One region of the Granulicatella sp. 20925_1_28 genome, then DNA from elsewhere that is predicted to be linked to it. Evidence: a T-box and tRNA genes for the amino acid it is inferred to sense, from the RefSeq annotation. Region 1 holds a T-box; the other holds one or more tRNA genes.
The links. A T-box is a leader RNA that pairs with one kind of tRNA and senses whether it is charged. The one in region 1 lies ahead of leuS (leucine--tRNA ligase), so its partner is inferred to be a tRNA-Leu.
Positions count from the first base shown of each region.

Region 2: it has a tRNA-Leu gene. The T-box ahead of leuS (leucine--tRNA ligase) is inferred to sense a tRNA for this amino acid. The anticodon was not compared.

Region 1 covers NZ_JAPWBS010000001.1:56,668-63,469, forward strand. The annotation lists gene O3793_RS00255 (class I SAM-dependent methyltransferase) at 1-448, opposite strand, end outside; gene O3793_RS00260 (LysM peptidoglycan-binding domain-containing protein) at 600-2,480, shown strand; T-box leader at 2,499-2,693, shown strand; gene leuS (leucine--tRNA ligase) at 2,740-5,154, shown strand; gene O3793_RS00270 (cysteine desulfurase family protein) at 5,177-6,301, shown strand; gene thiI (tRNA uracil 4-sulfurtransferase ThiI) at 6,315-6,802, shown strand, end outside.
Region 2 covers NZ_JAPWBS010000008.1:59,166-65,967, reverse strand. The annotation lists gene O3793_RS05555 (DUF1002 domain-containing protein) at 1-352, opposite strand, end outside; gene O3793_RS05550 (TrkH family potassium uptake protein) at 472-1,935, opposite strand; gene trkA (Trk system potassium transporter TrkA) at 1,946-3,298, opposite strand; gene O3793_RS05540 (SprT family protein) at 3,421-3,855, shown strand; tRNA gene O3793_RS05535 (tRNA-Leu) at 3,892-3,974, shown strand; gene gorA (glutathione-disulfide reductase) at 4,051-5,400, opposite strand; gene O3793_RS05525 (dihydrolipoamide dehydrogenase) at 5,823-6,365, opposite strand; gene gpmA (2,3-diphosphoglycerate-dependent phosphoglycerate mutase) at 6,399-6,802, opposite strand, start outside.

The sequences.
Region 1 (6,802 bases):
CTTCGATTCCACCATCATGCCCATAGTAGGAAACGATGATTATTTTCCCTTTTTTCTCTAATCGATCTAGTAAAATTTGGATGGCTTCTAGAGTAGAAGAGGGAGTTGTGATGATTTTTTTATCACTTCCTGGTAAATAACCAAGATTAAAAATCGCTAATCGAACCAAATCTTGATCGTCTAAATAGTTCGAAATTTGAGCGTGAGAGTCCAAAATAAAGGTCACTTTATGCTCAAAGTCATGGTTTTGTAATAATTGTCTTGTTTGTAAAATAGCTTTCTCTTGAATATCGAAAGCCAAAATTTTTGATCCTTTTTCTATATGTTGTGCCATGAAAAGTGTATCATGTCCATTTCCTGCGGTTGCATCGATAAAAATCCCGTCTTCTAAATTTACAGAAAGAATCATTTCGTGACTAAATTGCTGTGCATTCTTCAAAATAAGCACCTCTTAACTAAAATTTTACATTTTGTTACATAATTTTTACGGATATTAAGAGTATACGACGATTCGCGTGTTCGTGCAACGTTCCCCTACACAAAAGAATTTATCCTACTATAATGAATAACGAATTAGTTTTTAGATGGAGGAAAAAAGGATGACAGAAACAAAACACGAAAGATATTTACGTTTAAAAAAGGAAAAACAAATGAAAGCTTTACAGGCTGCAAATAAAAACTTACAAAAGACAGTTGCAGTTGTTGGAGCGACTACAGTAGCGGGATTAGTACTTGCGCCAAAATCACATGCGTATACAGTACCTTCAAATCAAGTACAATCACCAGCGCAACAATTCTTAAATAAAATTATTCCTGCAGCTCAACAAGCTACAGAAGGAAAAGATGTATATACTTCAGTAATGATCGCACAGGCAGCGTTAGAATCTGCATGGGGAACTAGTGCGTTATCTGCTGAACCAAACCACAACTTATTTGGTGTGAAAGGGAACTACAACGGTCAATCTGTAAACATGTATACATTAGAAGATGCTGGAGCTCAAAAATACTATGGTATTTACGATAACTTCAGAAAATATCCTTCTTACAAAGAGTCTATGGATGACTATGTAGATAAAATCATCAACGGTATTAAAGGTGCACCATTGTTCTATTCAGGTGCTTGGAAGAGCCGTACAAACAGCTATCAAGATGCTACACGTTATTTAACAGGACGTTATGCAACAGATACTGCTTACTATGCAAAATTAAACCGTATCATCGAACAATACGGATTAACAAAATATGATAATGGGACTGCAACTGCGATTGCTGCTAGTATTGAAGAAAGAACTTCTTCTACTGGCGGACAATATACAGTTCAAGCAGGTGATACCTTATACGGTATCAGTCGTAAAGCGGGTGTAAGTGTAGACCAATTATTAACTGTGAATGGTTTATCAACTTCATCAGTGATTCGTCCTGGTCAATCATTATCTTTAGGCACACCAGCAAAACAAACAAATTCTACAGTAGCTACAACAGTAAGCACAAAATCAGTTTCAAATACTGCTAAAGCAACTGCAAATGGATACTACACAGTTAAAGCAGGGGATACATTATATGGAATTAGCCGTAAATTTGGTATGAGTTTATCTCAATTAGTTTCAGCAAATGGAATTTCTACTTCAAGTGTAATTCAACCAGGTCAAACTTTACGTGTTGTAGGTGGAGAATCTGCATCAACAGTCGTTAAAACAAATACTGCTTCAACTCGTACAAGCTCTGGTAACTACATTGTTCAACCAGGTGATACTTTATACAGTATTGCACGTCGTTCAGGTATGAGCTTAAACACATTATTAAGCATTAACGGATTATCACAATCATCAGTGATTTTCCCTGGACAAAGCTTAACAGTTGGTCAATCAGATGGACGTACTGTATCTGCAGGATACACACCATCTAAAACAACAGCGACTTCAACATCAACTTCTGGAACATATACAGTTCAAGCAGGTGATACTTTATACAGTATCGCTCGTCGTTCAGGCATGAGCTTAAATACATTATTAAGCATCAATGGATTATCACAATCTTCAGTAATCCGTCCTGGCCAAACATTATCTGTTTCAGGAAATGCTAGCCAAGCAACTGCTACACAAGTAAGCTACCAATCAGCTGGGTCAACATCTGGTAACGGTACTTATACTGTTAAAGCAGGAGATACTTTATACCGTATTGCTTACAACCACGGTATTTCATTAACAACATTGTTATCAATCAACGGCTTATCAGAAACAAGCACAATTCGTCCTGGTCAACAATTAGTAGTATCTGGTTCAGCAAAAGCAACAACTTCAACTACTAAAGCGACTACAGTAAGCTATTCAACTGGTGCATCAACTCACACAGTTCAAGCAGGTGATACTTTATTCCGTATCGCTAAGAATAACGGCTTAACATTATCTGAATTAAGAGCTTTAAACGGCTTAACTTCAAATACTATCCGAGTTGGTCAAGTGTTGAAAGTTTCTAAATAATCTGCTAGAATAATACTCACAAAAGCAGATAGAGGAATAGTAAGTTTCTTTGATAGACGTAGAGAGTGCATGGTTGGTGAAAATGCATCATTTCAATAAACTGAACTCGCCTTTTAGCCGAACTCTGAACTGATAGTAAGAGTATCCGCCTCGCCCGCGTTACAGGTAAGATGAGTAAAATTATTAGGTGGTAACACGTATTGCGTCCTATCTGTCAATGACAGGTGGGGCGTTTTTTATTTTGAAAGGAGTGAATCAGATGACATTTAATCATCTAGAAATCGAGCCTAAATGGCAAAAATATTGGAAAGAACATCATACGTTCAAAACAACAGAAGATCCTTCTAAGAAAAACTTCTACGCGTTAGATATGTTCCCTTATCCTTCAGGACAAGGACTTCACGTAGGACATCCAGAAGGTTATACAGCAACAGATGCCATTTCTCGTATGAAACGTGCACAAGGATACAATGTACTTCACCCAATGGGATGGGATGCATTTGGACTTCCTGCAGAACAATACGCTCTTGATACAGGAAATGACCCAGCAGAATTCACGAAAGTAAACGTTGCGAACTTCAAACGTCAAATTAATGAATTAGGGTTCAGCTATGACTGGGACCGCGAAATTAATACAACGGATCCAGAATACTATAAATGGACTCAATGGATTTTCACAAAATTAGTGGAAATGGGACTTGCTTATGAAGCTGAAATTCCAGTGAACTGGTGCCCAGCGCTTGGAACAGTACTAGCAAACGAAGAAGTTATTGATGGTAAGAGTGAACGTGGAGGACATCCTGTTTACCGTAAACCAATGAAACAATGGATGCTTAAAATTACTGCATACGCTGATCGTCTTTTAGAAGATTTGGATGATTTAGATTGGCCAGAAAGCATCAAAGATATGCAAAGAAATTGGATTGGTCGTTCAGAAGGAGCTCAAGTTCGTTTCAACGTTAAAGGTACAGACGAAAGCTTCGAAGTCTTCACAACACGTCCGGATACATTATTTGGAGCGACTTACAATGTATTAGCGCCAGAACATGAATTGGTTCAAAAGATTGTCACTCCTGAACAAAAAGAAGCAGTGGATGCTTATATTGCAGCTGTTTCTACAAAATCAGACTTAGAACGTACAGAACTTTCTAAAGAAAAAACAGGGGTATTTACTGGTGCGTACGCGGTTAACCCAGTAAACGGAAAAGAAATTCCGATCTGGATTGCAGACTATGTATTAAGTACTTATGGTACAGGTGCGATCATGGCTGTTCCAGCTCACGATGAACGCGACTACGAATTCGCTAAAGTATTTGGATTAGACATCATTCCAGTCATCGAAGGCGGAAACGTCGAAGAAGAAGCATACACTGGTGACGGTGTGCATATTCATTCAGATTTCCTAGATGGATTGAATAAAGCTGATGCGATTGCAAAAATGAATGAATGGCTAGAAGAACATGGCGTAGGAGCAGCTAAAGTAAGCTATCGTCTACGCGACTGGTTGTTCTCACGCCAACGTTATTGGGGTGAACCAATTCCAGTGATTCATTGGGAAGACGGTACTATGACAACTGTTCCTGAATCTGAATTGCCATTAGTATTGCCTAAAACAGATAAAATTCGTCCTAGTGGTACTGGGGAATCTCCACTGGCTGCAATTGAAGACTGGCTTTATGTCACAGACCCTGTAACAGGTAAGAAGGGTCGTCGTGAAACAAATACAATGCCACAATGGGCAGGAAGCTCATGGTACTTTGTACGTTATGTTGATCCACATAACAAAGAAAAAATTGTAGATCCAGAGAAAGTAAAACAATGGTTACCAGTTGATTTATATATTGGTGGTGCGGAGCATGCCGTTCTACACTTACTATATGCTCGTTTCTGGTATAAAGTGTTATACGATTTAGGCGTTGTTCCAAACAAAGAACCATTCCAAAAATTATTTAACCAAGGGATGATTCTCGGTGAAGGTAATGAGAAAATGTCTAAATCTAAAGGGAACGTTGTAAACCCTGATGATGTTGTTCGTGAATATGGTGCGGATACATTACGTGTCTATGAAATGTTCATGGGACCTCTTGACGCATCGATTGCTTGGAGTGAAAAAGGACTTGAAGGTAGCCGTAAGTTCCTAGATCGCTTCTGGAGATTGATGATTGATGATAATGGTAAGATGCGTGACCGTATCACAAAACTAAACGATGGTAAATTGGATAAAGTGTACCATCAAACAGTGAAGAAAGTGACAGAAGACTTCGAAGAGTTGCATTTCAACACTGCAATTTCTCAAATGATGATTTTTGTCAACGAAGCTTATAAAGCAGACGCATTGCCATTCGATTACATGAAAGGTCTTGTACAATTGATTGCGCCATTAGCACCACATATGGCTGAAGAAATCTGGAGTAAATTTGGATTTACAGAATCAATCAGTTATGAACCATGGCCAACTTACGATGAATCTAAATTAGTCGAAGATGAAGTTGAAGTCATTTTCCAAGTGAATGGTAAGATTAAAGCACGCGTAATGGTTCCAACCGACGCAGATGCTGCAGCTCTTGAGGCACTTGCCAAAGACCATGAATCAGTGAAATCTGCCATCGAAGGAAAAACAATCCGTAATGTGATTGCCGTTCCAGGACGTTTAGTAAACATCGTTGCAAACTAATGGAGTTTGAAAGGAAAGTAGAATGATTTATTTTGATAATGCAGCAACAACGGAAATTTATGATGATGCATTAACGAGCTATGTTCAAGTTAGCCAAAAGTTCTTCGGAAATCCATCTAGCTTACATCAATTAGGAGTCGATGCATATCAAGTGTTGACCAAGGCAAGAGCACAAGTGGCTAGTTTATTATCAGTTCAACCTGAGGAGATTTTCTTCACCTCAGGCGGGACTGAATCGAATAACTGGGCGATTAAAGGGACAGCGCTTGAGAAGTCTGTTTTTGGGAAACATATCATCACCACAAAAATTGAACATCCATCAGTCCTTCAAACGTGTAAGCAACTCGAACGCTTCGGGTTTGAAGTAACTTATTTAGATGTCGATTCAAAAGGAATTGTAAATGTAGAACAATTAAAAGAGAGTCTTCGCAAAGAGACGATTCTAGTAAGTGTGATGGCTGTCAATAATGAAGTCGGAGCAGTTCAACCAATTGCTGGAATTGCTAAAGTACTTGAGGAATACCCATCGATTCATTTTCATGTGGACGCTGTTCAGGCAGTGGAACGCGCAAGTCAGCTCCTTGCCATTGGACGTATTGACTTATTGAGCCTTTCTGCGCATAAATTCCATGGACCACGAGGCGTTGGGATTATGTATAAGAAATTTGGACGAAAGATTCAAGCGCTCTTAACAGGTGGCGGACAAGAAAAGGGGGAACGTAGTACGACTGAAAACCTTCCAGGAATTGTAGCTACAACAAAAGCTCTACGAATGGCTTTAGAAGAAAAGTCAGTTACAGGAGAACTTCGTAGCCAACTATGGAAGGAGCTTGCTACAAAACCCGAAATCCGCATCTTCTCGCCTGAAGATGGAGCAAGTCATGTATTATGCTTTGCTATTAAAGGCGTTCGTGGAGAAGTGGTTGTCCATGCCTTTGAAAATCACGGCATTTATATTTCTACGACTTCTGCTTGTTCAAGTAAAAAAGCAGATTCATCTAGTACGCTTTACGCGATGGATGTGCCAACTGAATGGGCGACAGGAGCTGTTCGTGTAAGCTTCTCAAACGACAATACAAAAGAAGAAGTAGAACAGTTTATAAAGGTTCTGCATCAGTTAATGAAACAATTTTCGTTTTTAAAATAAAAGGAGGAAATCGTTGAAAACTAGAATTTTGATTCGCTATGGTGAACTTTCTACAAAGGGTAGAAACAAAAAAATGTTCACTCAAAAATTAGCGTCAAATATTAAAAAAGCCTTAGTAGACTTTCCTCAGGTAAAGGTGATTCCTGATTATGACTTTATGTATTTAGATTTACATGAAGCACCTGAAGAAGCAGTCATCGAAAAGGTAAAACCAATTTTTGGGATTCAGTCTATTTCGCCAGTATATATTGTTGAAAAAGATATGGAAGTGGCTAAAAAAGTTGTTCTAGACTTATTAAGCCAAGAAGATCTTGAAGACAAAACATTTAAGATTATGACAAGACGCTCGGATCACACATTCGAGATGGATACGAATCAAATCAACTTGTTTTTAGGGGATGCTGTTTTAGAAGCTTTTCCAGATATCAAAGTTCAATTAAAACAACCGGATATTACGGTCCGTATCGATGTGCGCCGTGAACACTTAATGGTGAGTTTGAA
Region 2 (6,802 bases), on a different contig from region 1:
TTACCAGTGTAATGTTTTCAGGAGTCTTGATTTTCACCTTCACCCCTGTACCCTTGTCTGTCTTTTGAACCATCACCGACGAAATCATGACAGAGGTATTTCCGTCGCCACTTCCAAGATATTTAATTAAATCTTGTCCGGTTGCTGTTTCGGTTAATACGGTATTTGGATCTTTAATGCCTAATAATTGAGAAGTTTGCTGAATTTGCGCCTCGCTGAGTCCACCACCATAGACTACGGTTGGTTTTCCCCATTTCTCATTAACGGTCGTTGTATCGATGGCATATGCACTCTTCATGGATAATCCCATCAATGCAAGGACGATTGCGGTTGCCTTCACCCATTTTTTCATGAATGAACCTCCTTTGTTTTAAATCGTAACTTGCTCGTTACACTCATAGTATACAAAAAGAACTTTAAGAAAAAAGTGTTCTTTCCTTAAAGTTCTTTATCTATTTGTTTAAGAATTGGTTAACGTCTACGCGCAAATGCCTTCATTGTTGTTGGTGAGAAAAGCATAATGATTGGATAAATTTCCAAACGTCCTGCAATCATCCCAATCGCAAGTACAAAAGTATTGAAATCAGAATACATTGAGAAGTTGCTTGTAGGTCCTACTTGACCAAGCCCCGGCCCGATGTTGTTAAAGGTTGCGGCCACACTTGAGAAGGCTGTTGTAAAATCGCCTGCTTCAAATGACACACATAGTAATAACACAAGGAAGAACAGTACATACACGATTAGGTAGTTGGCAATACTCTTCTCCATCTTATTATCGATTGGTTTTCCATTCATCGTTGGAACAAACACACGACGCGGTTGACCCATGCTTTTTAATTCGGCAATGGCACTCTTGAAGTACACGATAACACGAGAGACTTTAATCCCCCCGGCTGTTGACCCTGCACATCCCCCGATAAACATCAGTAGTAAAAGAAGCACATGTGGGAACAATCCCCAGAGTCCAAAGTCGACCGTTGAATACCCGGTTGTCGTAATAATCGACGATACCGTGAAGAACACACTACGAATTGGAACGCCTAAAGCCGATTGCGTAATCGATAATACGGTGAAAATAATCATCGTAAAGCCAAGGACGATTCCAACATAGGTACGCATTTCTTCGTCTTTAATCACGTCTTTCACAGCGCCTAGAAGAATGAAGTAATATAAGTTAAAGTTGATCCCAAAAAGCATCATCCCTACCCCGATAATCCATTCCACGGCTGCTGCGTTAGCGTAAATACTAAATCCGGCATTATTAATCCCGAAACCACCTGTCCCTGCTGTACCAAACGATAAAAGCAAGGCATCAAAGAGTGGCACTTGGAAGACGACTAAGATAATCGTCAATACGGCTGTCATCGCCAAATAAATCATATATAAAATCTGCGCCGTATGCGCTAATTTCGATACGAGTTTTCCAAACACAGGACCTGGAACTTCCGCACGCATTAGCTGCACGGATTCGGAACCATGACTTGGAAGAATCGCAAGTGCGAATACCAGTACCCCCATCCCACCGACTAAGTGAGTGAAGCTTCTCCAAAATAATGAAGAATGTGCAAGTACTGAAAGGTCTGGGATAATACTTGAACCAGTGGTCGTTAATCCACTTGCCGTTTCAAAGAAGGCATCCACCACATTTGGGATTTCTCCTGTGAAGACAAATGGAAGTCCACCAAAGAACGAGAGTAAAATCCAGCTTAAGGCTACGGTTACGACCCCATCACGCGCCATGATTTTTAGTGGCTCTGGCTTTTTAAAGCTTAAGAGTAGCCCAATTACCAGTAGTAACAGAATCGTTCCAGCATAGGCTAGTTTTTGAGTCAATGACTCATGATAAATAAAGCTAACAATCAGTGGTAAGGCTAAGAGCGCCGCTTCAACTTGAAGCATTTTTCCCACGAAATAGCGAACTGTTTTGATATTCATTCAGACACCTCTATTCCAAAATGTCGTTAATGTCATCAAAGTCTTTTTCCGTTGTAACGACGATTACTTTATCAAATGGCTCGATTGTGTCACTACCGGCTGGGTAAATGAGTTGTTCCCCACGAACGATAAACGCAATCAAGAGGTTCGATTTTGTCTTTAGTTCTGATAAAGGAATTCCACAAATCCCACTATTTTTTTGAACGCGGAATTGAAGTGCTTCAACTTGGTTATCCGCTAAACGGTATAACGCTTCGACATTAGATCCTTGTGTGTTCGAACGTGAACGCACGAATTGGATAATTTCGTTCGCAACGATACGTTTTGGCGTCACGACTGATTGATTATCAAAGCCTTTAAACACTTTAAGAAGCGCTGGACGGCTCATCTTCGTAATAATCTTTGGTACGCCTTGTTGTTTCGCATACGCTGAAAGAATTAAGTTTTCTTCGTCAATCCCTGTCATCGATACAAACACATCATATTCTGTAATACGTTGTTCTTCTAATACATCGTGGTCTGTTCCATCGGCATGAATGATGGTTGAATGTGGGAACGCATAGCTTAAAGTTTCACAGCGTTCTTCATTGACTTCGATGACTTTGGTGTTGATTTTTGTTTGTTTCAACATATTGAGTAAGTAATAAGTAATACGTCCACCACCGACAATCGTAGCAGAAGACACACTCTTCGTTTCTTGACCTGTTAATTTTAAGAAATTGCGAAGGTCTGGATACGCCCCTGTAATAAATACATGGTCGCCTTCTTCCAAAGTAGAATCCCCATCCGGAATAAAGCTTTGGTCATTACGATGAATCACACAGATTAAGATAGATTCAAAACGATTACGCACTTCTTTCAGCGTTAAACCGGCAAGTGCTGATCCTTCGTTGATTTCCAATTCAAGCAAGCTGACACGGTTTCCAACGAAATTTTCTACACTTAACGCAGAAGGATAATTAAAGTTATTCGCGATATCACGAGCCGTTGAAAGCTCTGGGTTAATCAGTAATGAAATCCCTAGACTTTCACGAACGAGTTGTAATTGTTGTGAATACTCAGGATTACGCACACGCGCAACAGTGTATTCCGCCCCAATTTTCTTCGCAAGAATAGATGCAATAATATTAATTTCATCCATTTCCGTTACAGAAATAAAGATGTCACAGTTCTCCACTCCTGCTTCCACAAGAATGTCGTAGCTGGCACCATTTCCGCAAATCCCCATAATATCGAATTTATTTAGTAAACGATCGATTAAATCTTGGTTTTTATCAATCAATACAATGTCATTTTCTTCTGTCGAGAGCTCCTGGCAAATCACTTCGCCGACTTTTCCCCCACCGACAACAACAATTTTCATTTTGTTTCCTCCAGATTGAAAAATCTTATACTTTCCTATTTTACCTTTCTAGTGTGAAAAGGTCAAAGTTTATCTAGTTTTCTACAGGATAAAACCATGGTACACTACTCTTGGAGGATTTTATGAACGAACACGAATTACAACAATTAACGATGGAGATTTCGCGTACCTCTTTTCACCGCGAATTCACTCACAAAATTACGTATAACAGACGTCTGCGTTCCAGCGGAGGTCGCTATCTCTTAAAAACGGGGAATATCGAGATTAATCCCCTTATCGAACAAGAACTGGGGCTTGAAGCGCTCGTTGGCGTCATTAAACATGAACTCTGCCATTATCATTTGCATCAAACAGGCGGTGGTTATCGTCACAGAGATGCTGACTTTAAACGTCTGCTTCATCAAGTGGGCGGAAGCCGCTTTGTCGAACGCATGAAGGAGCCCACCTTCCTATACGAATGCGTGAACTGCCATCACCGTTATCCCCGAATGAGAAAAATGAACACGAATCGTTATGTATGTGGAAAATGTCGTGGAAAATTAATTCTTTTAGATTGAAATTCCGCAAAACATTTGATAAACTAAAGGAGTTCTGCGGTCGTGGCGGAATGGCAGACGCGCTGTCTTGAGGGGGCAGTGGGTGTATACCTGTGCGGGTTCAAGTCCCGCCGGCCGCATAAACCAAATGAAATACGCTAGATGGATAACCATCTAGCGTATTTTTGTGCTTGTGTTTTTATACAATCAAAGCTATCAACGCATTGTAACAAACTCTTCGCTTCCTGTTGGATGAATCGCGACGGTTGCGTCGAAGTCGGCTTTCGTTGCGCCCATTTTAATCGCTACGGCAAAGCCTTGAATCATTTCGTCAACGCCATATCCAATCCCGTGGAGGCCGACTACTTTTTCGTCTGCTCCTGCTGTGATGAGTTTAAAGAGCGCTTGTTGGCGATGGCTTGTGACGGCTGAATACATTCCAGCAAACGTTGATAAGTATGCCTTCACGTTTTCTTTACCGTACTCTTTCACGGCTTGTTCTTCTGAAAGCCCCACTGTTCCAATGGCTGGATGTGAGAACACGACTGTTGGAATCGTTGAGTAGTCCATTTTCGCGTTTGTTTGTCCGTTAAATAAACGTTCTGCTAGTGTGCGTCCTGCTTTAATCGCTACTGGCGTCAATTCTTTTTCACCAGAAACGTCTCCCAGTGCGTACACACCTTGAGCTGTAGTTTCTTGGAATTCATTCACTTTGATAAATCCACGTTCTGTTAATTCCACTCCTGCAGCTTCAAGGTTTAATCCTTCGGTATGAGGAGTGCGTCCTGTTGCCCAAATCACTTTTTCAGCAGCGAAAGTTGTGCCGTCTTCGAAATAAATTTCCACAGTCCCATCTTCAAGTTGAACCAATTTTTGTGGCACTTTGTTTGTGTGCAATGTTGGTCCTGATTTTTCCATTTCCTCAACGAGTACTTCAATAATCGAATGGTCAAAGTTACGTAAAGGACGATCGCGGCGAACGAAAAGATCTGTCTTCACACCTAGCGCATGTAAGACACCCGCAAGTTCTACGGCAATATATCCAGCGCCTAAGATGGCTACAGATTGTGGCAGTTCGTCCCAAGCAAACACATCGTCAGAAGTGCCGCCAAGTTCTTTTCCTTCCACGTTTGGAATGACAGGTTTTGCCCCTGTCGCAATCACGATATGGTTGGCGTGGTACTCTTCCCCATTCACTTCAATCGTGTGGGCATCGACAAAGCGCGCGTACCCTTTAATCACCGTTACGTTGTTTCGTTCAAAAGTCCCATTATAAGAATTACGCGAGCGGTCAATATACGCTTCACGGTTTTTCTTTAATGTCGCAAAATCAAAAGTGACGTTTTCTGCAGTAAATCCATAGTCTGGTCCATACGCGTGAATCGCTTCTGCAATTTGCGCTCCATACCACATAATTTTCTTAGGAACACAGCCGATATTTACACAGGTTCCTCCAAGTAAGTTTCCTTCTACTACGGCTACACGGGCACCATGCATGGCTGCACGGTTTGCTGTGGCAATACCGCCACTACCACCACCGATAGAAATCATATCAAATTCCTTCATACGCTCATCCTCCGTTATTTCGTCACACTCATTCTATCAGAGCGCTTTTGCTTTTGTCTTAAACCCTGCTCATGGAATACGTATTTGCGCAATGAAAAATGATTACTACAAAGCCTTGCGGCTTTTTTTTATAATCGCTGTTACGGGGCACCGGAGCAAGCCTTGGTCTTGCTCCTTCGAAGCTTCAAACGCGGAGTAAGGAACAAGTTCCTACTCCGCGTAATTCTTCATCGATGCGATTCCCCGTTACTGCGATTATAAAATCCGCAGGCTTCTTCGTAATCATTTTTGGTAATTCTTATTTTATGAATCTAAGTTAAAAATACTCTGATAGAATCATGTGCCAATAACGGCCTCTTCGCTCCTTACTACTGTGCTAGTAGTTTGTTTGTGCTTTTAAGTCTGTCTTATTAACGCCTAGACTAGAGCTTTTCAAGCCAGAGGGCACAGAGTGTTTGGACGGCTGGGATAATCGTTGTGATTGAACCGTGGTTATCGTATGCCTTGTACCAGAGTTTGCCAGTTGAGTCATAGGCGTATTGGTACACGACGAGCCAGTGATTCTTATATGGGCTACCTAGAGCGGCAGTGGTTCCTACGACAACAGGAACGCCGTCTTCAAGAAGTCCTGGCACGACCTTTTCACTAAATAAATTAAAGTGTGTCTTATAACCGTATTTCTTCCACTCGTTATTGAGTCCGCGTTGGACGTCCCAATAGAAAGTTCCACGATATGGCAGTGCGTATTCAATTGACGATTCCATCCCTTTTAGAAGCTCGTCCATCGATTGTGTAACGACGCCTTCACGTTTTGCCATGAGAACTGTTAAGCAAGCAGCCGCATACGTTCCGCAGACTCCTGGTGTCTTTTCATTCACATAAGCTTTGAACGGCTGCATCTCCCCTTCAGGAAGGCCTCGCCATTCAACCTTTTCTTCTAAGCTGTGTTTCTTCTCCCACATCATTCGCATTCTCCTTATTGTTCAAACTGATCGTCTTTATTTTTCAAAATGATATTCTATCACTTGTAAGTTTTCATCGAGGTCAAATACAAGCGGTGTTGCAGTTGGGATTTCAAATTTCAAAATTTCGTCTTCGCTTAAGTTGAGCAAGTATTTCACTAAACTACGTAGAGAGTTTCCGTGCGCTACAACGAGCACGTTCTTACCGTCGAGTAAATCCACCGCAATTTCATCTTGCCAAATTGGAAGCACGCGGTCCAAGGTTGTTTTCAACGTTTCCCCTTGAGGAAGGTCCTTCACTTGTAGATGTTTGTAGCGTGGGTCGCTGGCTTGTTTGGCTGCTTCTTCCTCGCTTAAAAGTGGAGGCATCACATCGTATGAACGTCTCCAAAGCAACACTTGTTCGTCGCCATATTTTTCGCGTGTTTCTTGTTTATTGA